DNA from 3 places in the Vreelandella lionensis genome. Region 2 is predicted to be linked to each of the others. Evidence: predicted binding sites of a transcription regulator. Region 2 holds the regulator's gene; each other region holds the start of a gene.
The links. Region 2 encodes FliA, which starts transcription of late flagellar genes. Its sites were predicted from a motif close to CTAAAGTTNNNNNNNNNNCNGCCGATA; they were not measured.
Positions count from the first base shown of each region.

Region 1: a site for FliA is predicted at 1,665-1,691, ahead of ACIGG6_RS10815 (flagellin N-terminal helical domain-containing protein). Genes of this name have one in related genera too.
Region 3: a site for FliA is predicted at 1,876-1,902, ahead of fliD (flagellar filament capping protein FliD). Genes of this name have one in related genera too.

Region 1 is NZ_JBITWC010000015.1:42,272-46,439, forward strand. Features, by position in the region: gene ACIGG6_RS10810 (BCCT family transporter) at 1-775, shown strand, start outside; gene ACIGG6_RS10815 (flagellin N-terminal helical domain-containing protein) at 796-1,617, opposite strand; gene folK (2-amino-4-hydroxy-6-hydroxymethyldihydropteridine diphosphokinase) at 1,730-2,170, opposite strand; gene ACIGG6_RS10825 (SDR family oxidoreductase) at 2,402-3,160, shown strand; gene ybiO (mechanosensitive channel protein) at 3,216-4,168, opposite strand, start outside.
Region 2 is NZ_JBITWC010000008.1:101,628-105,795, forward strand. Features, by position in the region: gene ACIGG6_RS06855 (sensor domain-containing diguanylate cyclase) at 1-272, opposite strand, end outside; gene ACIGG6_RS06860 (flagellar motor protein MotB) at 296-967, opposite strand; gene ACIGG6_RS06865 (motility protein A) at 972-1,787, opposite strand; gene ACIGG6_RS06870 (RNA polymerase sigma factor FliA) at 1,827-2,528, opposite strand; gene ACIGG6_RS06875 (flagellar protein FlhE) at 2,555-2,905, opposite strand; gene ACIGG6_RS06880 (hypothetical protein) at 3,077-3,676, opposite strand; gene flhF (flagellar biosynthesis protein FlhF) at 3,673-4,168, opposite strand, start outside.
Region 3 is NZ_JBITWC010000036.1:17,054-21,221, forward strand. Features, by position in the region: gene fliD (flagellar filament capping protein FliD) at 1-225, opposite strand, end outside; gene fliD (flagellar filament capping protein FliD) at 438-1,793, opposite strand; gene ACIGG6_RS17090 (UDP-glucose dehydrogenase family protein) at 1,971-3,293, opposite strand; gene ACIGG6_RS17095 (RNA-guided endonuclease InsQ/TnpB family protein) at 3,428-4,168, opposite strand, start outside.

The DNA.
Region 1 (4,168 bases), on a different contig from region 2:
GGTGCATAAAGGCATCCAACTGCTGAGCCGTTTCAACGTACTGCTGGCGTTAGCGATCGGCGCCGTGATTATCGTGTTCGGCCCCACGCTGTTTTTGGTGAACACCTACGTTTCCAGCATGGGCGCGTATGTCAGCGAGTTTTTCACCATGGCCACGATGACCGCTGAAACCGCCCCGGCGTGGTGGATGCAGTGGTGGACGGTGTTCTTCTTTGCTTGGTTTATCGGCTATGCACCGCTGATGGCGATTTTCGTGGCGCGCATTTCACGGGGCCGCAGCATTCGTGAAATGATTCTGGCGGTTGCCGTACTCGCCCCGATTGCCACCACCGTATGGTTTACGCTACTGGGCGGCTCCGGCATTTACTACCAGTTGACCGGGGTAATTGACCTGACCGAAGCGCTCAACAATTTCCAGTTTGACGTGGCGACCCTCACGGTGGCGCAAGCGCTGCCCGGCGGAACCTGGATGGCGCTGGCGATTCTGCTGCTGACCACGATTTTTGTGGCCACCACCGGCGACTCCATGAGCTACGCGATTGCCGTTGTCGGCGCAGGCCATGATGACCCTAGCCCTTACATGCGCGCTTTTTGGGGCATTGCGATGGCTCTGATGGCGGCCGTGCTGCTGTATATGGGTGCAGGTCAAATTGGCGCGCTGCAGCAGTTTATCGTGATTACTGCGATCCCAGTGTCGCTGATTCTGCTGCCCTCGCTGTGGAACGGCCCGCAGGCGGCTTACGCCATGGCGCGTGAACAGGGCATCATCGACTAACGGTGATCGGCCACTTCTAACTACAGCCCTTCCAACAGCCGCAGAATCATCTGCGGCTGTTGGTTCACCCGGGTCAGCATCGCGATACCCACCTGCTGAAGCAGTTGGGCGCGAATAAGGTTGGAGACTTCTTGCGCGTAGTCGGCGTCTTGAATACGCGACTGGGCAGCGGAGGTGTTAATGATGTTGGTGTTAAGCCCGTCAATGACGCTCTCGAAGCGGTTCTGCACCGCCCCTAAATAGCTGCGCTGGCGGTCGACCTGTTTAATGGCTTCATCCACAACATCCATTGGTTTGGGCGTGGCCGAGCCATTATCTAATACGCTGAAATTATCCAACCCCAGCGCCTGACGCCCCATCGCCGAAAAGCTCACGCCAATCACATCACCGGCGTTGGCCCCTACCTGAATATTGAGCGTTTTATCGCTCTCGATCAGCTTAATGCCGTTAAAGTTGCTCTGCTCAGCGACGCGGTCAATCTCTTCCAGCCATTGGTCGATCTCTAACTGAATAGACGCCCGATCTTCTGAGGAATTGGTGCCGTTGAGCGCCTGAACGCTGAGTTCGCGGATGCGCTGAAGGCTATCGTTGATCAGGTCCAACGAGCCTTCTGCGGTTTGCACCATAGAGATACCGTCGTTGGTATTGCGGATCGCCTGGTTCATACCGCGAATTTGTGCGCCCATGCGATTGGCAATCGCCTGGCCTGCCGGATCATCCTTGGCGCTATTAATACGCAGCCCAGACGACAGACGCTCCATGGAGGTCTGCATTGCTTGCTGGCTACTGCGTAGATTATTCATCACCAGTAGCGACGTGATATTAGTCGCAAGGCTGATCACGGGCGTGACCTCGGAAGTGAACGCAAACAGTGCGGAGGTAGCGTGAATATCGGCCTATCTTTAGAAAACGTGAGCCCTGCCCCGTAAAACTTTCCCAGTCGCTACTATTTTTTCAGTTCGGTCTCTTCAGTACGGCTAGCACTTCGTCCACCGGCCCCCGAACATAGTCGTGATGAAAGTAGCCATCGTCGACCACCTCGCCATCCCAGGCCACAATGTCTAAGTCCATGGTCCGGGGGCCAGATTTGATCGGCCCGCGAACACGGCCTAAGCGATGCTCAACCTCTTTTAGGTAGGCTTTAAAGTCGCCCAGCTCAAGCGTAGTGCGCACCACCAGGGCGGCATTTAAGAAGTCTGGCTGCTGCTGAAAGCCTACCGGGGCAGTGCGCACCGCTTCGGAGCGGGCCAGCAGTTCGCACTCACTGCTCAAAATCTCAAGGGCTTTGGCAAAGTGATGCTCTGGCTCAATATTGGTTCCTAGCGAGATAACGCACTCGTGTTGAGCCGACGCGGGCGAGGGAGTTGACGTTACGGGTGACGACCTTAATGACATAACTATATCCCAATATAAGAGGCTGGATGACTAACGGCTGGTGAGCCGATGACCTAGCCCACACCGTTTTAGCGTATAGGAATCAATCGGCGCCCCAATAGAGTAGACGGTTAACCATTCTGTTCAAGCTCTGTACAAGTTATTGACAAACGCTGCGCTCACGCAGAAAGTCTTTTTGATTACCATGACAACGTTAGTTAACAAACACTACCTGCTGCGAGGGATAAAGCAATGGATACACCTGCTGCACTTGTAACCGGCGGCGCCACGCGCCTGGGCCGCTATTTTGCTGAAGCGCTAGCCGATAAGGGCTTTGATATCGCGCTACACGTGAATAGCTCCCGGGGGGAAGCAGAGGAAGTGGCAGACGCAATTCGCGGCAAGGATCGTGAGTGCGAGATTCTGCCCTGCAACTTTTTAGAGGATTCGCTAGAAGAATTAATCACCCAAGCTAAAACGCGTTTTCCTGGGTTGAACGTGCTGCTCAATAGCGCCTCAGCTTATGAACCAGCGCCGATCGCCCGTACCGATATGGCCATGCTGGAGACTCAGTTCCGAGTCAATATGTTCACCCCGCTGCTACTCACACGCCATTTTGCCGAGGCGGTAGAGCACGGTCAGGTGATCAACATCATCGACAACAAAGTGGCCTATCACCAATATCCGTATGCGGCGTACCTGCTCTCCAAGAAAAGCCTAGCTGAGATGACCCGTATGGCAGCGCTGGAGTTTGCTCCGCGCCTACGGATTAACGGTATCGCCCCCGGGGTAGTGCTGCCCGCCTCCCAGCGTACCAGCGACTATATCCAGTGGCGCATCGAAGGCATTCCGGTCAATCACCAGGGCAACCCAGCACACCTTGTACAAGCATTGCACTATTTGCTGGATAATGCCTTTGTGGCCGGGCAAGTGCTATTTGTAGACGGCGGCGAATCGATCAACCTAGAGGGTCGCCACTCCGAAAACTACCCTGGCGAGCGGCGCGACTGACCCAACGCAATGAGGCCGCCCGAAGGCGGCCTCATTGGCTTACCTAAGCGTACGCTTAGGTTTCATCCACATCATCATGGTCCGGCTTATGGTGATCCGGTTCATGCTCAAGCGAGGCTTCGCTACGCTCTGCAAGCGGTGCCGTGTCGGTACGCTTCCGTTCGGCTTTCGCTTCCAGAATGCGCACGTTGGCAGGCGGTGTCTTGCCGCCTTTGGTTTCGCCAAAGTAGAGCGTGGTATGCGGGAACGGAATCTCGATACCCGCCGCGTCAAAGCGCAGTTTCACTAGGCGGTTGTAGGCACGGCCTACAGCCCACTGGTCGCCCGGCGTGGTTTTAATGACCACACGAATGTTCACCGAGCTGTCGGCCAGGGCGGTAACCCCTGCCACGGTCAGATCTGCCAGCAGCTGTTTGCCATGCTCTTCACTGGCCTTGAGATCTTCAAAGGCGAGCTGCAGCTGCTCGATGGCATCATCGATGCTCTCGTTGTAGCCAATGCCATACTCGCCTACATGGTTACCGTACTCGCGCATGTAGTTAGAGACGGTATCCACACTGGAGAACGGCACAATGTGATAAGTACCGGAGAGGTCGCGGATACCCACCGAGCGAATACTCAAGCGCTCTGCGGTACCGGTAATACCCCCTACGGTCACCACATCGCCGGTATTCATCGCGTTTTCCACCTGAATGAATACCCCGGTAATCACATCCTGCACCAGCTTCTGGGCACCAAAACCAATCGCCAGACCCAGCACACCGGCACCAGCAATTAGCGGCCCAATATTGATGCCGATTTCCGAGAGCACGATCATGCCGGTGATGGTCACCATGGCAATGGCCAGCGCATTACGGAACAGGCTCAGCAGCGTTTTGGCACGGGCAGAGGGTTCGCCGTGACCGGTTTCCGGGTTGAGCTTGTGCTCGATCAGGCTTGCCAAGCCCAGCCATATGCCCAGCGACACAATCAGGATCACTGCTACGCTGATCAGGTTACCCACCAGAT
Region 2 (4,168 bases):
CTCTCGGTGCGGTAAGCGTGCAGTTGAAAGCGAATAGCGCCACGGCTAAACGCTAATGGCCCCGCTAGCCGCTGTTGCCCCTGGAGCTCCTTGCTTAGCCGACGGCTTAGCCGTTTGCCCAACACGCTGCCTAACGTCAGCGGCTGGTGTGCTGGCTCAGCCATGCCCAGCAGTTGGGTGAGATTGTTACTCACCGCTTGAATGTGTCTACACTCTTCATCCAGCACCATGACAGCGCCAAACGATTGAAGTAGAGAACGTTGCTTCGACACGAAGATAGCCTCGAGATATCTCTTTACCCCTCGACCTGTTGCTTCAGCAACAGCTCAACGCGTCGGTTGGCAGCTCGTCCTTCCGCAGTAGCGTTACTTTCCATGGGTTGGGTGTCAGCATAGCCGACGGCCCGCATACGTGAAATGGCAATACCCTGCCGCTCTAACTGGCGTACCACTGCGATGGCCCGCCCCACTGAAAGCTCCCAGTTCGACGGAAACCGAGCGGTCGCGATCGGCACGTTATCGGTGTGGCCCTCAATGGAAATTTGACCATCAAAAGTCTGTAGCACCGAAGAGAGCCGTTCTAACACAACTTGCCCCTGGGGCGTTAGTACATCGTTGCCACTGGGAAATAAAAGGCTATCGTCAATACGTAGCGTAACGCCCTCTTGTCCCTGGGAGACACTCACCCCAGGGATATCAAGCCCTGCCATTTGGGGATGTAAGCCATCGTGGCGGGGAAGTATTCCTGTGGCTAAGCTAGCCAATGGCAGTGACGTAACGGCATTCGAGGGATCCATGATACTGCTTTCACTCCCTTCGCCACCGCCGGATGGCGTAAGCGCCAACAGCAGTACAAACAGGGTAATCAGCAGCGTCAATACATCCAGGTAACTGGTCAGCCAGCTCTCGTCACTCTCTCCCACTTCGGCGGGAAGCTCTAAAGCATGCCGTGAATCGCGGTCGAGCATGACGCTACCCTTTTAATGCGGAACCCATATCGGGCCGAGGCTTAACGTTCGCGTCACGAATTTCGTCGTGGTAATTCGCTACGAAGGAATTAAGCGTCTCTTCAATAAACGACGGCAGGCGGCGCTTGGTAATTAGCGAAATGCCTTCCAGCACCATGTTCATAGTGATAAGACGCTCTTCCGTACGCCGCTCTAGCTTCACGGCAATCGGTTTAAACACCAAGTTGGCCAACAGGATGCCATAGAAGGTAGTCAATAGCGCCACCGCCATCCGAGGCCCAATTACTTCCAGGTCACCCGCGTCCATCACTTCGAGCATGTTGACCAAGCCTACCAAAGTACCAATCATGCCAAAGGCCGGTGCATAGGTGGCCATGGTGCGGAAAATTTGGGCTTCAGCATGCTCGCGGGCTTTCAGCCGCGCAATACGCCAGCGCAGCATGTCGAAGATTTCATCCTCTTTTGTATTTGCAATGACCAGTTGAATACCGGTGCGCAAAAACGGATTACGGGTATGTTCCAGTTCTTTCTCAACCGCTCTAACATCCCCCTTAAACCAAAGGCGCGACATGGAAACCAACTCATTGATGTCATCTCGCACATAGGTGTTTTCACGGCGGAAAACTAAACCAACCAGACGCACCACACGCAGCACTTCTTTCAGCGGATAGCTGATAAACGTGGCCGCCAGCGTACCGGTGATGACAATGGCAAGCCCCGGGAGGTTAATAAAGCTCTCGGGCGACTCTGCGGTAAAAAATAAAACGCTTACCAACAGCAGCATGCTGGCAAATATACCGATCAGCGTAGATGGATTCATCAACGGCTCCTCGCCGGTTATGGTTAGTGAGTGAGAGGGTTAATTAGTCTCATGTAGGCGAGCACGCAGCCGACTCACCGCCTGGCTGTGAAGCTGTGAAACCCGTGATTCGGTGACACCGAGCACAGCGCCCACTTCTTTTAGATTCATCTCTTCTTGGTAATACAGCGCCATTAGCAGCTTCTCGCGCTCGGGCAGTGCTTCAATGGCGTCGATCAGCGTTTGCCGCTGCTGTTCATCCAATAATTGTTCAAACGGCTGTCGGTGAGTGTCGTCCCCCGCAGGCTCGCCGCCATCCGCAATGAGCTCTTCGAACGGCAATAATTGCCCGCTATTGGTATCGTTGAGCAGTTGCTGGTAATCACTTAGCGGCATCTCCAGTTCACGGGCAATCTCCCCCTCTTCCGGGGGGCGCCCCAGCTGCTGCTCTAAACGACGCACAGCATCATCTACCGCCCGTGCCGAGCGGCGTACGCTGCGGGGCAGCCAGTCACGAGTGCGCAGCTCGTCCATCATCGCGCCCCGGATGCGCTGGCTTGCAAAGGTAGCAAATGTTGCTCCCTGGGCAGCATCAAAGCGCCCTAATGCCTCTAACAAGCCCACCATACCCGCCTGGATCAGATCATCCAGCTCAATACTCGCGGGCAACCTTACCTGCAGCGTTAAGGCCTGACGTCTCACCAGTGGCATGTATTGAGTTAACAGCTCACTCTGTTTGATCCTGCCTTGTGCTGTATACATCCTCGTGCCTCGCGGCTTAACAACCTTTACTGATAGTTCACGATCACTTGTAACCCCTGTACTCGCACAGGGCGTTGCCCTGGCTGCAGCGTAAACCGAAAGTACAGCGGTGCGCTCGCCAACATTCCCGATAGAGCGGTCGTGCTACCGCGCATGCCTGATAGTGCAACACAGCGTTCAGGATGACATAGCCAAGCGTTCACAGGCGTTCCCGGCGGTGACTCAAAGCGCCATTGAATTCGCGACAGCGCAGCATTACGCAGCGGGACGCCCGCTGGCGGGGTTATCGCCTGGCTGCTGCTGGTACGGTCGCTCATTGCTACCATCACACTAGGCACTTGGCTGCTCCAACTACCGGTTGCGGCCTGCGTATTCAACGCGAAAAACCATAACCCTGCTACTAGCCCTAAACAGCCCATTTTTCTTACTGTTAACAACTTTGCAGGTTTTATCAACGCCTCAATAGCCATCTGCTTAGCGTTACTTACCCAACTCGCCAAACTCTGCATAACTCTCCCCTTGAGCGACAAATGCACCCTGGCCCGCCGCTAGCGCGCCAGCAGCAGAAGCTCAATATCTAAATAACGAGCGGAAGCATTGCCCAAATTATCCAGCAACCCCTGGCGCGGCAGGTGGGGTTCATGAAGGGCTAGAAGACGCTGCGGACCGCCATGCTCGCGTAATTGGCGCAACACTCGGTACATAGTGGCAAAGGCGTCAGCATCACTGTTGATCCACAACGCCCAGCGTGAGTAACGCTCGGCTAAGTCAGTCAGCGAGGCGCTGTCAGGCATGACAATATGAACATCCCAATCCTGTGGGTCACCTGCCCATTGCCTCCCAAGGGCCGACCATTGCCCCAGCCGACCTCGCACTTTGTCCACCTGCGCTGCGCCAGCATGAGGTAAGCCTACTACCACTAACGTTTTTTTCGGTCTTGGAGGCGCCACGGTGGCAGGCTCGGCAGCAGCAGCTACCGTCGGTGCCATAGCCTCCTGGGTATACGCGGCGGCTTCCTCTTCGTTAACGGGAGCGGCAGGCACTGTCTCGTCACTTTCCACGTTATGGCCGACTTCATCAGCACCGCGCTGCTGGCGCTGTAAATCGGCCCATTTGCGCAGGCCAGCCGCCTGATCCTGGCCACTCATACCACGCCCTCACGACTGACGCTACCTAGCTGACGAATGGCATCGCGCGCCATCAGAACGTGTACTAATGCATCAAGCAGTGCCGTATCACGCCGCTTGCGCTGGGTTCCTAACAAGCGCAGCAAATCGGCTCGCAGGGCCTGAGCGTCCTCATCGTCAACGATATCTAGATGGCCAGCTACTGCAGCCGCGCCGCTGGCCATCAGCAGGCGCAGCTCGCTGCTGACATCACCACCGTCGGCCTCTTTAAGCTGCTGCCAAGCACGCTTGGTGAGCGATGCCAGTCCGTCACTCTGCAGTTGAGTGATTAAAAGCGTTAACACATCGCTGCCCAAACGTGCAGGCGTTAGCCAGTAGCGGCGCACGATTCGCTTAGTGCTTTCAGGGTCGCTTACCTCACCGACCCACGCCAATACGGGGTTACCTGATACGTCCTGCGCTTCAACATAGGCGCTGGAAAGCTGCATGCTTTGCCCGCGGAAACGAATGCCC
Region 3 (4,168 bases), on a different contig from region 2:
GGCAGAGAGGCTTTGATAAAGCGCCGAGTCATTGATTTTCGCCAGTGAGTCTTGGAAAGCATTCATTGATGTTTGCAGCTGGCCATAGGCGGAAATTTTCGCCTGTTGCTGCTGTTTTTGAAGCGTAATGGGCTCAAGCTTGCCACGCTCAGCTGCCTGTAGCTGGTCCAATAGGCCGGTGAGGTCCAAGCCAGAGCCAACGCCTAGAGAGGTTATTGTCGCCATGCCGATGTTCCTCAATGCAAAAGGCTAAACCAACAGTCATCCAAAACACTTAGTCAGGTACGGAGTGCTTGTTGAAATTTAATAACATTTTTATCGACGGAACAACGGAAGACTTTAGCGCTTTTTCAGGCGTTTAATGGCGTCTGTATAATAACCTAATAAAAACGCCTGCTTATCGCAGGCGTTTTGGAGATAGCTAAACAGAATTGGTATTATTCTCGTCCTAGCTGTGCATCTAACGCATCAAACTGCTGGGTGAGGTAGCTGCTGGTTTGGTTCATTTGAGAGATCATCGTATCCAGCTGGCCAAACTGGGTCCGGTAGCGAGAAATGGTTTGCTCGATGGACTGCTCCATTCGGGTATAACGTTCGCCTAGCGACTCAATGCGACTTTCAGCCCCCGACTTCGCTCCTGACACAGCGCCATTCGAGCCCAAAAGCTGCTCAACGGTTTGATTCAGTTGGCCTGCCATGCCGTCGTCCTCAGCACCGCCTGCAAAAAAGGCCGAGAGAGCGTCTTGGTTATTGGCAATGGCGTCGTCTAGTTTGCCGCTATCAACTTCGAGCGTGCCATCACGCTGTAGCGAAATGCCGATATCGCTAAGCATTGAAAATTGGCCTTCAATACCGCTACCAAGCACGCTGCGCAATCGAGATTCCACTGTACGCACGGCGTTATCGCCCAGCAGATCACCTGCGGCACCGGTTTCAGCATTAAAGCTGGTGAGGTCGCCAATGGTGCCTTTTAGGTCGTTGTATGCATCTACAAAGCCCGTCACCGCTTCACGCACTGCCAGGGTGTTTTGCTCTACCGACACAGTGCTATCCCCCTCTTCCTGAAGGTTCAGTGTGACGCCTTGAATGGCACCTTCTACCTGGTTAGTAGGGCTAGTGATGGCGATGCCATTCACATTCAGTGCTGCGTCAGTACCCGTTTGAAGAGTGTTAGTTGTATCCGCAGCAAACGGCGCAGTACCTGAGAAGCTGAAGTCTGCAATTGAGGCATCCGCGCCTGTTTCGCTTGAACTAAGTGCTAACCGGTAATCCGTGCCATCGAACACAATGGTGGCGTTAACACCGGAATCTTCGTCTGCATTGATGGCGTCTCGCATATCTTCAAGAGTGCTATCTGCCGCAATGGTCACTTCTTTTGTGGTTTGCGTGGCCCCTTCACCAAAGGTAAAAGTAAGCGTTTGTTCTGCTGTAGTGAGCGCTTCATCAACAGCCGTGACGCCTTCAGAGGCTAAGGTGCCGCGGGTTGCTAGCGTTTCAACCGTTACGTTGTAGCTGCCGGGCTGCGCTTCGCCATCTGCCGTGGCGGTGATTGCTTCTCCCCCTACATTAGTAGAGAGGCTCTCGTAGAGGTCGCTGTCGTTAAGTGCCTCTGCGGCGTTTTGAAATTCGGAAAGGGCGCTTTGCAACTGCCCGTAGGCAGAGATTTTGGTTTGCTGGGTTTCCAGTTGCTGCTCGATGGGCGCAAGTTTGCCACGCTCAGCTTCTTGCAACTGATCTAGCAAGCCGTTGAGGTCCAGCCCTGAACCGATACCAAGTGATGAAATGGAAGCCATGCGTACCGTCCCTTTTTCGCGTTGTGCGGCCGTCTTACCGATTTTGCGGCAGCCATTATTCAAGTTAGCTAATTAGTTATTTATTCGGCATTGAGACTATTAACTTTAACAAATTTATTAGCCCTGGGCTTACCCATTTATCAGAAACAGCAAACCAAAGCTATAAACTTCTGTTTATTAAGACTTTCTACCGACACCCACATAGCAAACACCCGCCTCACTCAACGCGCTGGGCGCATATAAATTACGCCCATCTACCACTAATTTATTGTTTAGCTGGCTTGCTAACCAAGTGAAGTCAACGGTGCGAAACTCTTTCCACTCTGTACAGATGGCCAGTGCATCTGCACCTTTTACTGCCTGTATGCGATCGCCTGCGAGCATCAGGTCGTCACGCTCGCCATAAAGCCTTCGGCACTCACCCATCGCTTCCGGGTCGAACGCTTGCACCTTTGCGCCTGCTGCCCACAGGGCTTCCATCAGTGCTCGGCTGGGCGCTTCGCGCATATCATCGGTGCCGGGCTTAAATGCTAGCCCCCAAATAGCAATCACTTTCCCCTCTAAGTTACCGAGGCTCTCTTGCAGTTTTGTGTAAAGCGTTTGTTTTTGGCGCTGATTAACGGCTTCTACGGCTTTTAATAATTCCGGCGTGTAACCTAATTGCAAAGCAGCTTGCTCAAGGGCGTGCACATCTTTGGGGAAACAAGAGCCGCCATAACCACAACCAGGGTAAATAAAGTGATAGCCAATACGCGGGTCACTTCCGATACCCCGGCGTACATCTTCAATATCAACCTCTAAGCGCTCCGCTAAATTCGCCATTTCGTTCATGAAACTAATTTTGGTCGCCAGCATGGCGTTGGCGGCATATTTCGTCAGTTCTGCCGCTCGCACGCTCATAAACATGAGCTTGTCGTGGTTGCGGTTATAGGGCGCGTAGCAGGCTTTCATGCGCTCTTTTACCCGCTCGCTCTCGGTGCCTACGATAATGCGAGCGCCGCGGGTGAAGTCATCAATGGCAGCGCCTTCTTTCATAAACTCAGGGTTGGAGCACACATCAAAAGGGTGTTCAACCTTACGCTGGTGTAGCACGTGGCTGATGGTGTCGCTTACACGCTCGGCCGTGCCTACCGGCACCGTCGATTTATCAACCACCAGCTTATAGCCCTGCATGTGCTGGCCGATACTTTCCGCGACGCTTAATACGTACTGCAGATCAGCGCTGCCATCTTCGTCTGGCGGGGTGCCCACCGCGATAAACAGCGTGTCGCTTTCGGTTACCGCCTGTGCGGTATCTGTGGTAAATCGCAAACGCCCAGCGGCAACGTTATGCGCTACCAGCTGGCTCAGGCCTGGCTCGAAAATAGGGATCTCACCACGGCTAAGCTGTGCGATGCGGTTAGCATCAATATCCATGCAGATGACCTGATGACCCACATCCGCCAAACACGCACCTGCCACGAGCCCTACATATCCGGTACCAAAGACACTAATCTGCATAATCAACCAGCCCTAAAAGAAGTCTTGCGAGACTACCACACCTTTTTTCTGACACTCCCCGCCCGCCGCGCTTCGCGCTTTGGGCGAGGGTTCTGAGATCACCCCCAGAACCTTCCTGCTTCCACACGCCTTCACTAGACAGCAGCTAGGCCGCTGCCCTCCGCTCCGGTCGCTCCACAGGCTAACCCCGCCAGCCCGGCGGTTTGTATATTCCTGGCCGCGTTGATGTCGCGGTCAATGGGGTAGCCGCAGCTTTCGCAGTGCCAGTGACGTTGCGACAGCGGCAGTTTCTCAACCTTGTAGCCACAGCCATGACACCGCTTGCTGCTGGGGAACCACTGGCTCACTTTCACCAGTTGGCGCCCCGCCCAGGCGGCCTTGTATTCCAGTTGCCGGACGAACTCACCCCACCCGGCATCGCTAATGGATTTAGAAAGCCGTCTATTCTTGATCATACCAATGATATTAAGTGACTCGACGCACAGGACTTGGTTTTCGTTAATGAGTGCGCGGGTCGCTTTGTGGGTAGCGTCACGGCGACAGTCGGCGATCTTGGCATGTAGCCGTGCCACTTTCCAACGGTGTTTGTTGCGGTTGTTTGAACCTGTCTGTTTTTTCGCCAACCGGCGCTGCAAGCAGACCAGCTTCGCCTCGTAGCGTTTCAGATGACGCGGATTGCCCGATTTTGCGCCGTCACTGGTAATGAACAAATCGCTCAAGCCGAGGTCAATGCCGACCGTTTTGCGCGTGACCGGAAGCGCTTTTGGCACGAAATCACACAGGCAACTGATGAAGTAGCGTCCAGCACGATCGCGTGAAATCGTGATGGTAGAGGGTGCAGAGGGTAGTGACCGGCTCCACCGGATGGGTAACGG